Regions from separate parts of the Ewingella sp. C233 genome, predicted to be linked through region 1. Evidence: predicted binding sites of a transcription regulator. Region 1 holds the regulator's gene; each other region holds the start of a gene.
The links. Region 1 encodes LexA, which represses DNA repair genes until DNA is damaged. Its sites were predicted from a motif close to TNCTGTATGTACATACAGNA; they were not measured.

Region 1 (2,205 bases):
TCGCGTAGAATCAGCCAACAGCTATGTTCTGTGCCACCACTTTGAAGAGCCAAGCCATACTTCTGCCCTGTTTATCTGTGACCGCTGCGGGCTGGTAACCGAGAAAACCACCGACGGCATCGAAGAACGTCTGGCAAAACTGGCAATAGATTCAGGATTTGAATTGCGCCACTCCGTTGTCGAAGCTCACGGATTGTGCGGAGAGTGTAAGGTGGTTGAACAGTGCGACAGCCATGAGCATTGCGAACACGATCATACTATCGTCACTAAAAAGCGTTAATGCATTCAGGGTTTCTGGTTATAGATTGGTAAGGTAGTACAGGGATAGTGCGGGAAAGAAGAATATTGCGGAGGGTAATCTTTTACTCAGCGTTGCAGCAAGGTCGGTACGTCCCTGTACCTTGCATCCTGAAAGCGTTTCCGGGTAGGAGCAGCGTATTTCTCAGGATGCATCATTGATGCGCAAGGGGGAGTTGCGACTTACCAATGATATTTGTTATCCGTTTCCCAGGACTTGAGTTCTTTCTCGGCTTCTTCTTTCTTGTAGCCGTAACGCTCCTGGATTTTACCTACCAGCTGATCACGTTTCCCTTCCACCACAGTCAGGTCATCGTCAGTCAGCTTGCCCCATTTTTCTTTCACTTTACCTTTAAACTGCTTCCAGTTACCTTCGGTTTGGTCCTTATTCATAACAAATTCTCCTATTACCTTGGGTTAGGTTGTCGTGTTTTCTTCAACACGGTAAGTGCTTACCACATGAATAAGAGTAGTTGAGAATTTGGTTTTTACTTCAGATAACAGCGATAATCGCCACTATTAGGATTATTCCAGAGTGGTAAATAGCGATAACCGCTAAAGATTTCACCCGCGGCGGAAAAGAAAATTTGTTTTACCGTCGCAGGTAATTTAGATCCAGTCACCGTTGCGGATAACGCCAACCGCAAGGCCTTCAATACTGAAACTCTGTTCACGCAGATCAACGACGATAGGTTCGAAGTCGCTGTTCTCAGGCAGAAGCTGAACTACGCTACCCTGTTTTTTCAGACGCTTAACCGTCACTTCATCATCAATACGAGCGACGACGACCTGACCATTACGCACATCCTGCGTTTTATGCACTGCCAGTAAATCACCGTCGAGGATACCGATATCACGCATCGACATACCGCTGACACGCAGCAGGAAATCGGCACTTGGTTTGAACATCGCGGGATCAACTTGGTAATGCCCTTCGATATGTTGCTGAGCTAGCAGAGGCTCACCGGCGGCCACACGGCCAATCAGTGGTAAACCTTCTTCCTCTTCCATCAGCAGGCGAATACCGCGTGATGCACCGGAAACAATCTCGATGACGCCTTTGCGTTGCAGTGCTTTAAGGTGCTCTTCCGCCGCATTAGGTGAGCGAAAACCCAAGCGCGTAGCAATCTCAGCACGAGTTGGTGGCATACCGGTGGTGGCGATGTGATCGCGAATGAGGTCGTAGACCTCTTGTTGTCTGACTGTTAAAGCTTTCATCCCGCCCCCTGATTGTTTATACAGTATTGCTGTGAGTATATACAGGTAACCCCTGAATGAAAACCTAAGAGTGAATAAAAACAGATGCTAAAGTAAAATATGGAATCTGTATTCCGCTTTAGAACCAATGCGACCAAAACACACTGACCCAGGTGAAAACTGCCAGTATAATTGTCAGCAGAACCGCCGCAGACCCGATGTCTTTTGCGCGGCCAGACAGGACGTGGAATTCAGGCCCAATACGGTCAATAGCACATTCAACCGCGCTATTTAATAATTCGACGATGACCACCAGCACCAGAACACCCACTAACAAGATGCGCTCAATGCTGGTCACATCGAGGAAAAAAGACAAAATGATGAAGGGCAACACGCCGATCACTTCCTGACGAAAAGCCGCCTCATTTTTCCACGCCGCACTCAGGCCTTTTAGGGAAAAACCAGCGGCTTTAACGATACGGGTAAGTCCGGTAGATTCATTTTTCATGTGTTTTTCGTCTTATCGGAAAGTGTGCGGCATTTTATACTTAAAAGCCCCCGGGTTGCAGCAAGCAAAGCGGCAGCCAGATAGGCCCAGAAAACACACAGAGTATCACCACAGACCACGAATCCAGTTTCTGGTATCCTTGCGGCGAATTGCTAACGAAGAGGCTTCACGTTTTTATGTCAGGTTGGCGTAGACTTTATTAT
Region 2 (2,205 bases), on a different contig from region 1:
AAACAGGATTCACCGCGCAGCTCGCGCACAGTGCGTTCCAGCACGACACTGAAATGCTTGCGGATAAAGGAAGAGGGACTGTCAGCCAGTTGCAGCGCGGTCTTAATACCCAGTAAATCCAGTTGCTTAGTGATACGCCGCCCGACGCCCCATACTTCATCTACGGGGATCAGGTTCATCAGCTTTCTTTGCCGTAGGGTCTGCGACAAATCCAGCACCCCTCCGGTACCTTTCCATTTCTTCGCCGCAAAATTAGCCAGTTTTGCCAGCGTTTTGGTTGGCGCAATACCGACGCCAACCGCAAGATGATTCTCTTTCCAAATCTTATCCTGCACCTGTTTGCCGAAATCGTGCCAGGAGATGCAGTTATCGATACCGGTAATATCCAGAAAGGCTTCATCGATGGAATAGACGTCCACGGCCGGAGCCAGTAATTCCAGGGTCTCCATGACGCGGTTGGACATATCGGCATACAGCGCATAGTTTGAGGAAAATACCACCACGTTATGCCGCAAAATGGCCTCGCGCATTTTGAAAAACGGCGCACCCATTTGAATCTCTGCCTGCTTGGCTTTTGCGTTGCGGGCAATGACACATCCATCGTTGTTTGACAGCACAATGACCGGACGTCCCTGCAGGTCTGGCCTGAAGATGGTTTCGCATGAGGCGTAGAAGCTGTTGACATCAACCAGAGCAAACATATTCAGCGGGCAGCATAGATGATAAATGTGACCACGCCGAAGATCTCCAGCGCCTCTTCGTTGCTGAAAGTGATCGGCGCAAATTTGGGGTTCATGGGCACCAGTTGGATGGCCGGCCGGGTGCGCAATTTCTTCACTGTGAACTCACCATCTACGGCGGCAACGACAATGTCTCCATGTGCAGCAGTCAGCGAACTGTCGACCACCAGCAGATCGCCTTCATTGATATTGGCATCGGTCATCGAATGGCCGGAGACCCGGACAAAGTACGTCGCGCTGGGATGCGCAATCAGCAGTTTGTTCAGATCCAGACGTGATTCCACGTAGTCCTGAGCCGGTGACGGAAAGCCGCACGCTACGCGATCGAGAAACAAAGGCAGGGCGGTTTTCTGGTGGTGTTCGGCGGGAGTATGGAAAATCATAAAAGCGTCTCATTGTTACTGGTTTTATATACAGTATTAATGAGACGGCGGATGGGATCAAGATGCTTACCACACGTTTTGGGGAAGGGTTTGAAGTTCAGGGAATTTTAGTTGTCTTTACTCACAACGGCAGTCAGTTTTCTTAAAACGCTACGGGCAATTTTCGTTGCATGGCAAGTTTCCCTGACTCGATCTCGATATACCCCCCTTTTTTTAATTCCGAAAGAATCGCCATGGTACGGCTTCTTGAGAGACCTGTTCGTTTGAGAATGAAGCTCATGACGTTAATTTTCTTTCTGTACACCTCAGGATAAACCCAAAGTTCAATCAATAACGACCTGACCTTGAGATATGAGTCAACTCCGACCAACTCTTGTTCGCGGATACTCATGACCATCAACCGGTGAGCAAGAACGCGGGCCAGGTCATGCCATAAATTGTGCTCATCAGCCAGTTCAAGAAAGGTATCAATGGGAACGAAGCTGCATCTGCAGTCTGTTTCTGCATACATGTAATGTTGGGGCCGCGATGGAACATCGTAAAACAGGCTGTAACCATCCACTAAGCCAAGAACCGAAGGAGCAAATATTGTGGACATATGTAATCCATTCTCGCTGTGGCAGAGCGAGGCAATGCCTTCGTGAAAAAGTACCATCCCGGCCCGTTCCTTGTCGGGGCTGAAGTGATAAGTAGACTCGGCGGGTAATACAAACTCTGTGCTGTGTGGGGTAAAGCGTTCGAATAAAGAGTCCAGCGCTAATAATGGTTTTGTTTTCTGCGCGAAACTATATGAGTGCAATGTACTTTCTGGAATAAATTCGGAATCCACATGAAGCTCCTGATTTAGTTTTTATTGCTCTTAAAAATAGTATAGGAAGGTAAGGCAATACCGTCAAAAATAAGTCCCTGCAGATGTTTTTATGTCGTCAGGATATGCTGTTTTTTATAGCAAAGTTAATCCTATTGCACGAAAAATTTATCATGACAGCTAAGGTGAATGACTTTTTTCTGACGATGACATGTCTTGGGTTATTTCATTTTTGGTCTGTTTGTTCCAGTGTAATAGTGGCATTTAACATGAG
Region 3 (2,205 bases), on a different contig from region 1:
ATTTTACCCAGCGAAGACGCGTTATGTAACTTCGCGACCGCGCTCAAAATAGAAACGAATACCAGCGGCATGACAATCATCTGCAACAGCTGTACATAACCGTTACCGACAATATTGAACCAGGTAATGGAGGTCTTGAGGACCGCATTATCAGACCCATAGATCAACTGCAGTGCCAGGCCAAATACGACACCCATCACCAGACCGACTAAGACTTTTTTTGCCAAACTCCACTGCTTGTGGCGAGTTTGCGCCAACAGCAAAAGGAGGGCAACGAAGACCACTACGTTAATCACGAGCGGAAGATTCATACCCAGATCTCCAAATTTTTCATTATTTCGTTATGTATTGCTTACCGGTGTTCTCAGCGAGGAGTGCACCATCCCGTAGCGTTGGGCGACAGAATATCAGGTCATTGCAGTCAATTATTATATTCAAAAGGAATGGTTTATAACTTTTTGGATTTTTTGTATGAAATAAGAACGATATGGTCGATATTTCGTCATAATTAAGTGATCAGGTTCAAAATTCTGCTGAAAGACTCCGGCTTGATTGCACTAATAATGGGCGTCCAGTTGGGCCAGAACAGGGTAAACGCGACCAATGCCAGACACAACGTCCGCTCAAGCTGGTTGCCTTTTTGACTGTTAATCAGTGGCAATCGAAAACGCCACCGGCATGGCCACAGCAAGGGAACGCCGGCAGGTGTGAGCATATCCGCCAGAATATGACTCAGGTAACCGATAATCATCGCGTGCAGGGCATCAATGGGGATAACCCAGTTGTGAGGGAAATGCGTGCGCAGTAAAAAGATACTGGCAATCACCGCCAGCAAACTGTGGGTGAAGCCGCGGTGACCGAACATACGGGCAATCGGCGCTGAAACCCATTTCAGACGCTGGCCTATCAAAGATTTAGGATGGTCAATATCAGGTAGCAGTGAAGTCAGCATCGACGCCGGGATAATATGCCACCAGTCGCCATGTGCCAGCTCCGGTGAGAGCTGTGCTTTTTTTGCGAACACCGCGCAGGCGATAGAGAATATGAGATGGCCTTCCGCCGTCATGAGACTTCCGAACTGAATAACTGTTATTTTATCCAGTATATGTGAAAGTGTCACAATCAGGGAAGTGTTACGCTGTAACTAATTGTCAACAGATTGATAAAATTGCTAAAAAGCGCAAAATTTGCGCCTTTTCAGAGCAAAAAATTGTTATCGCGCCAGCCAGCCGCCGTCTACTGCCACGGTATAGCCGTTGATGTAGTCAGAGGCTTTTGATGCGAGGAACACCACCGGCCCCATGACATCTTCCGGCAAGCCCCATCGCCCGGCAGGAATGCGTTCGAGGATCTCTTTACTTCGGTCTTCGTCTGAACGCAGTTGCTCGGTATTGTTGGTCGCCATGTATCCCGGTGCAATGGCATTGACGTTGATATTGTGTTTAGCCCATTCGTTTGCCATCAGACGGGTGACACCCATTACAGCGCTTTTTGACGCGGTGTAAGAAGGAACACGGATGCCGCCCTGATAGGAGAGCATAGAGGCGACATTAATAATTTTGCCGCCTTTACCCTGTTTGATAAATTGACGGGCCACCGCCTGTGACATGAAGAACAGTGTTTTGCTGTTGACGTTCATAACGTCATCCCAGTTTTTCTCGCTGAAGTCGATCGCATCTTCTCGGCGGATGATGCCAGCATTATTGACCAGAATATCGATGTGGCCGAATTCACTGACGGCCATTTCAATCAACTGAGGAATGCCGGCAATGCTGCTGAGATCGGCGCGTAAATCGAGAAAGCGGCGTCCCAGTGCGGTAACACGTTCTACGGTTTCGTCCGGCGCGCTGACGTTGACGCCGACAATATCGCAACCCGCCTGAGCCAGGCCCAGCGCCATTCCCTGACCAAGACCCGTATTACAGCCGGTCACCAGTGCTACTTTTCCTGCTAAATCAAATGCGTTGAGGATCATGATTGTTCTCACTTTTGCAACGGCGCTCCCGCCGTAAAGGAATGTTCTGCGGGTTAATTAGCGCAGTTCGCTGACTTTTACATGGTCCATATCATCAAACACCTGATTCTCGCCTACCATTCCCCAGATAAACGTATAGCGTTTGGTGCCTACGCCAGAATGAATCGACCAGCTTGGTGAAATGACCGCTTGTTCGTTATGGACCAACAGATGACGGGTTTCCTGCGGTT
Region 4 (2,205 bases), on a different contig from region 1:
TACAGATGCAAAGATCTTTAAGACCGCCACTGATATACAATCGGCATATAACATGCATGATTCGCTGCCATATTAATACTGATGGTTTTTTTAGCAATGGGGCTGAGAATAATTTCACTTATAAAGTAATAAAAAATGATTCAGGTTGTTTTTTATACAGACAAAGTGTCGCAATACGTGCGATTTCCCGGCGTTGCCGCCGGGCAAAAGTAAGGGTTAGCGTGGGATCGTTTTGAAGTCGGCCGGAGAGTTGACGATAACGCCGTTAGCGCCCAGTTTTTTGGCCTGTAGGTAATCTTTTTGGTTATTTATACCAATTAAAATAATGTGTGCGTCGCCCTGTGAACGAAAACAATCCATCGCTTCTTTGTCCCATTCGAGCGTGGCTTTTGAGCGCGCTTCGCCGAGCGTAAACTTCTCCACCACTTCCACATCTCGCTGCATTTCCAGCGCATACCAGCGGATTTTCTTCTCCGGTTTTATCTGGCACTCATGGGCCATCGTAATGTTGGCGAGTGCGGTACGGGTGACATCCCGGCTTTCAAAACGCGGCAGGTCGGCGGGCAGGGCGTCGAGATATTTGGCATCGGTCGAGTAGATGCGGGTTCTTGCCAGACTGTGTGTCTCTTGAAGTCCTTTTTCCAGCGCCGCTGCCATGGCATCCGGGGCGGCGTCCGGGGTTTTAATATCAATATAGAACGTGGTTTTAGGAAACGCATTCAGCACGTTTTCCAGCGTCGGAATGCCGATGTTTTTACCACGAAATGGGTGCGAATCGCCGGAGCCAAATGCCCAGCCTGCATCCATTTTGGCGAGTTCTGCCGCCGTATATTGCGAGATTGGTCCCTGTTGATTGGTCAGGGTTTTCAGATCAGACGGCCGGTAGAGCACCGGTACTCCATCTTTTGACAGCTGAACGGTGATCCAGATGGCATCTGCATTATTTTCCAGCGCCAGCTTAATGGCGGGAAGAGTATTTTCCGGTGCGTCAGCGGTACCCCCCCGGTGGGCGATAATCTGCGGGCCATGGGCAGCCGGCGAGGCGAAAGCGGCCGTAGACAAAAAGCAGCCGGAAAGTAATGCACCAAGCAGGAGTCGTGATGGCATTTTCATTGTGGCGGGTTCCATTTTGCGAAAGAGGGCTTTCTGGAAATATACGGGCTGATTGTTGTATTAATATTAAATTCATCACAAAAACTGTTTATAAATAAGTAATTAATCTTAATTTTCCATTATTCATTTTCTAAGTGAATGCTTGGTGTTTTTAACCAGACTCAGGCTGATGAATGAAAAATCGCTGACTTGAATTACCTCTTTTTGACTGTATACTTATACAGTCATTGGGGGAGGGTTATGCGCAAAATTATTCACGTCGATATGGATTGCTTTTTTGCGGCCGTAGAAATGCGCGACGATCCTTCCCTGCGCAATATCCCCATCGCCATTGGCGGCAGCCGCGACCGCCGGGGGGTCATCAGTACGGCGAATTATCCGGCGCGTAAATTCGGTGTCCACAGCGCGATGCCCACCGGCATGGCCCTGAAACTCTGCCCGCACCTGAAAGTGATCCCCGGCAGGATGGAAGCCTATAAAGAAGCCTCTAACCATATTCGTGAAATCTTCTCCCGCTATACTCACCTGATCGAGCCATTGTCGCTGGACGAAGCCTATCTTGACGTGTCCGACACCACGCTTTGCAGCGGTTCGGCGACGCTGATAGCAGCAGAAATTCGTCAGGCAATTTCCGACGAGATCAATCTCACGGCATCTGCGGGTATCGCACCCATTAAGTTTCTGGCGAAGATCGCCTCAGAACTCAACAAACCCAACGGTCAGTATGTGATAACCCCCGATCAGGTGCCGGCGTTCCTGTTGGATCTGCCACTGAGTAAAATCCCCGGCGTGGGGAAAGTCACTGCCCAGCGTTTACAGGAGCGCGGTCTGGTGACCTGTGGCGATGTACAACGTTATGACCTGGCGCAACTGCTGAAAAATTTCGGTAAGTTTGGCCGTGTATTGTGGGAGCGCTGTCAGGGGATTGATGAGCGGGACGTCTCGCCCGAGCGGCTGCGTAAGTCCGTCGGTGTCGAACGCACGCTGGCAGAAGATATTCACAGCTGGGAAGAGTGTGTGGCGCTGATTGAACGTCTGTTTCCGGAGCTGGAAAGGCGTCTGAGTAAAGTCAGTCCGGAGCTGCGTATTGCG

Region 2: the regulator LexA is predicted to act here: its motif matches at 1,140-1,159, upstream of umuD (translesion error-prone DNA polymerase V autoproteolytic subunit).
Region 3: the regulator LexA is predicted to act here: its motif matches at 1,085-1,104, upstream of ACZRKO_RS08435 (metal-dependent hydrolase).
Region 4: the regulator LexA is predicted to act here: its motif matches at 1,320-1,339, upstream of dinB (DNA polymerase IV).

The regions. Positions count from the first base shown of each region.
Region 1 is NZ_JBUZRI010000002.1:585,651-587,855, forward strand. It holds gene zur (zinc uptake transcriptional repressor Zur) at 1-280, shown strand, start outside; gene ACZRKO_RS15130 (CsbD family protein) at 481-690, opposite strand; gene lexA (transcriptional repressor LexA) at 907-1,515, opposite strand; gene ACZRKO_RS15140 (diacylglycerol kinase) at 1,634-2,002, opposite strand; gene plsB (glycerol-3-phosphate 1-O-acyltransferase PlsB) at 2,179-2,205, shown strand, end outside.
Region 2 is NZ_JBUZRI010000001.1:1,027,403-1,029,607, forward strand. It holds gene umuC (translesion error-prone DNA polymerase V subunit UmuC) at 1-701, opposite strand, end outside; gene umuD (translesion error-prone DNA polymerase V autoproteolytic subunit) at 704-1,123, opposite strand; gene ACZRKO_RS04730 (winged helix-turn-helix transcriptional regulator) at 1,266-1,952, opposite strand.
Region 3 is NZ_JBUZRI010000001.1:1,859,495-1,861,699, reverse strand. It holds gene ACZRKO_RS08440 (L-cystine transporter) at 1-311, opposite strand, end outside; gene ACZRKO_RS08435 (metal-dependent hydrolase) at 509-1,066, opposite strand; gene kduD (2-dehydro-3-deoxy-D-gluconate 5-dehydrogenase KduD) at 1,214-1,975, opposite strand; gene kduI (5-dehydro-4-deoxy-D-glucuronate isomerase) at 2,033-2,205, opposite strand, start outside.
Region 4 is NZ_JBUZRI010000001.1:2,629,179-2,631,383, reverse strand. It holds gene ACZRKO_RS11890 (glycerophosphodiester phosphodiesterase family protein) at 217-1,107, opposite strand; gene dinB (DNA polymerase IV) at 1,354-2,205, shown strand, end outside.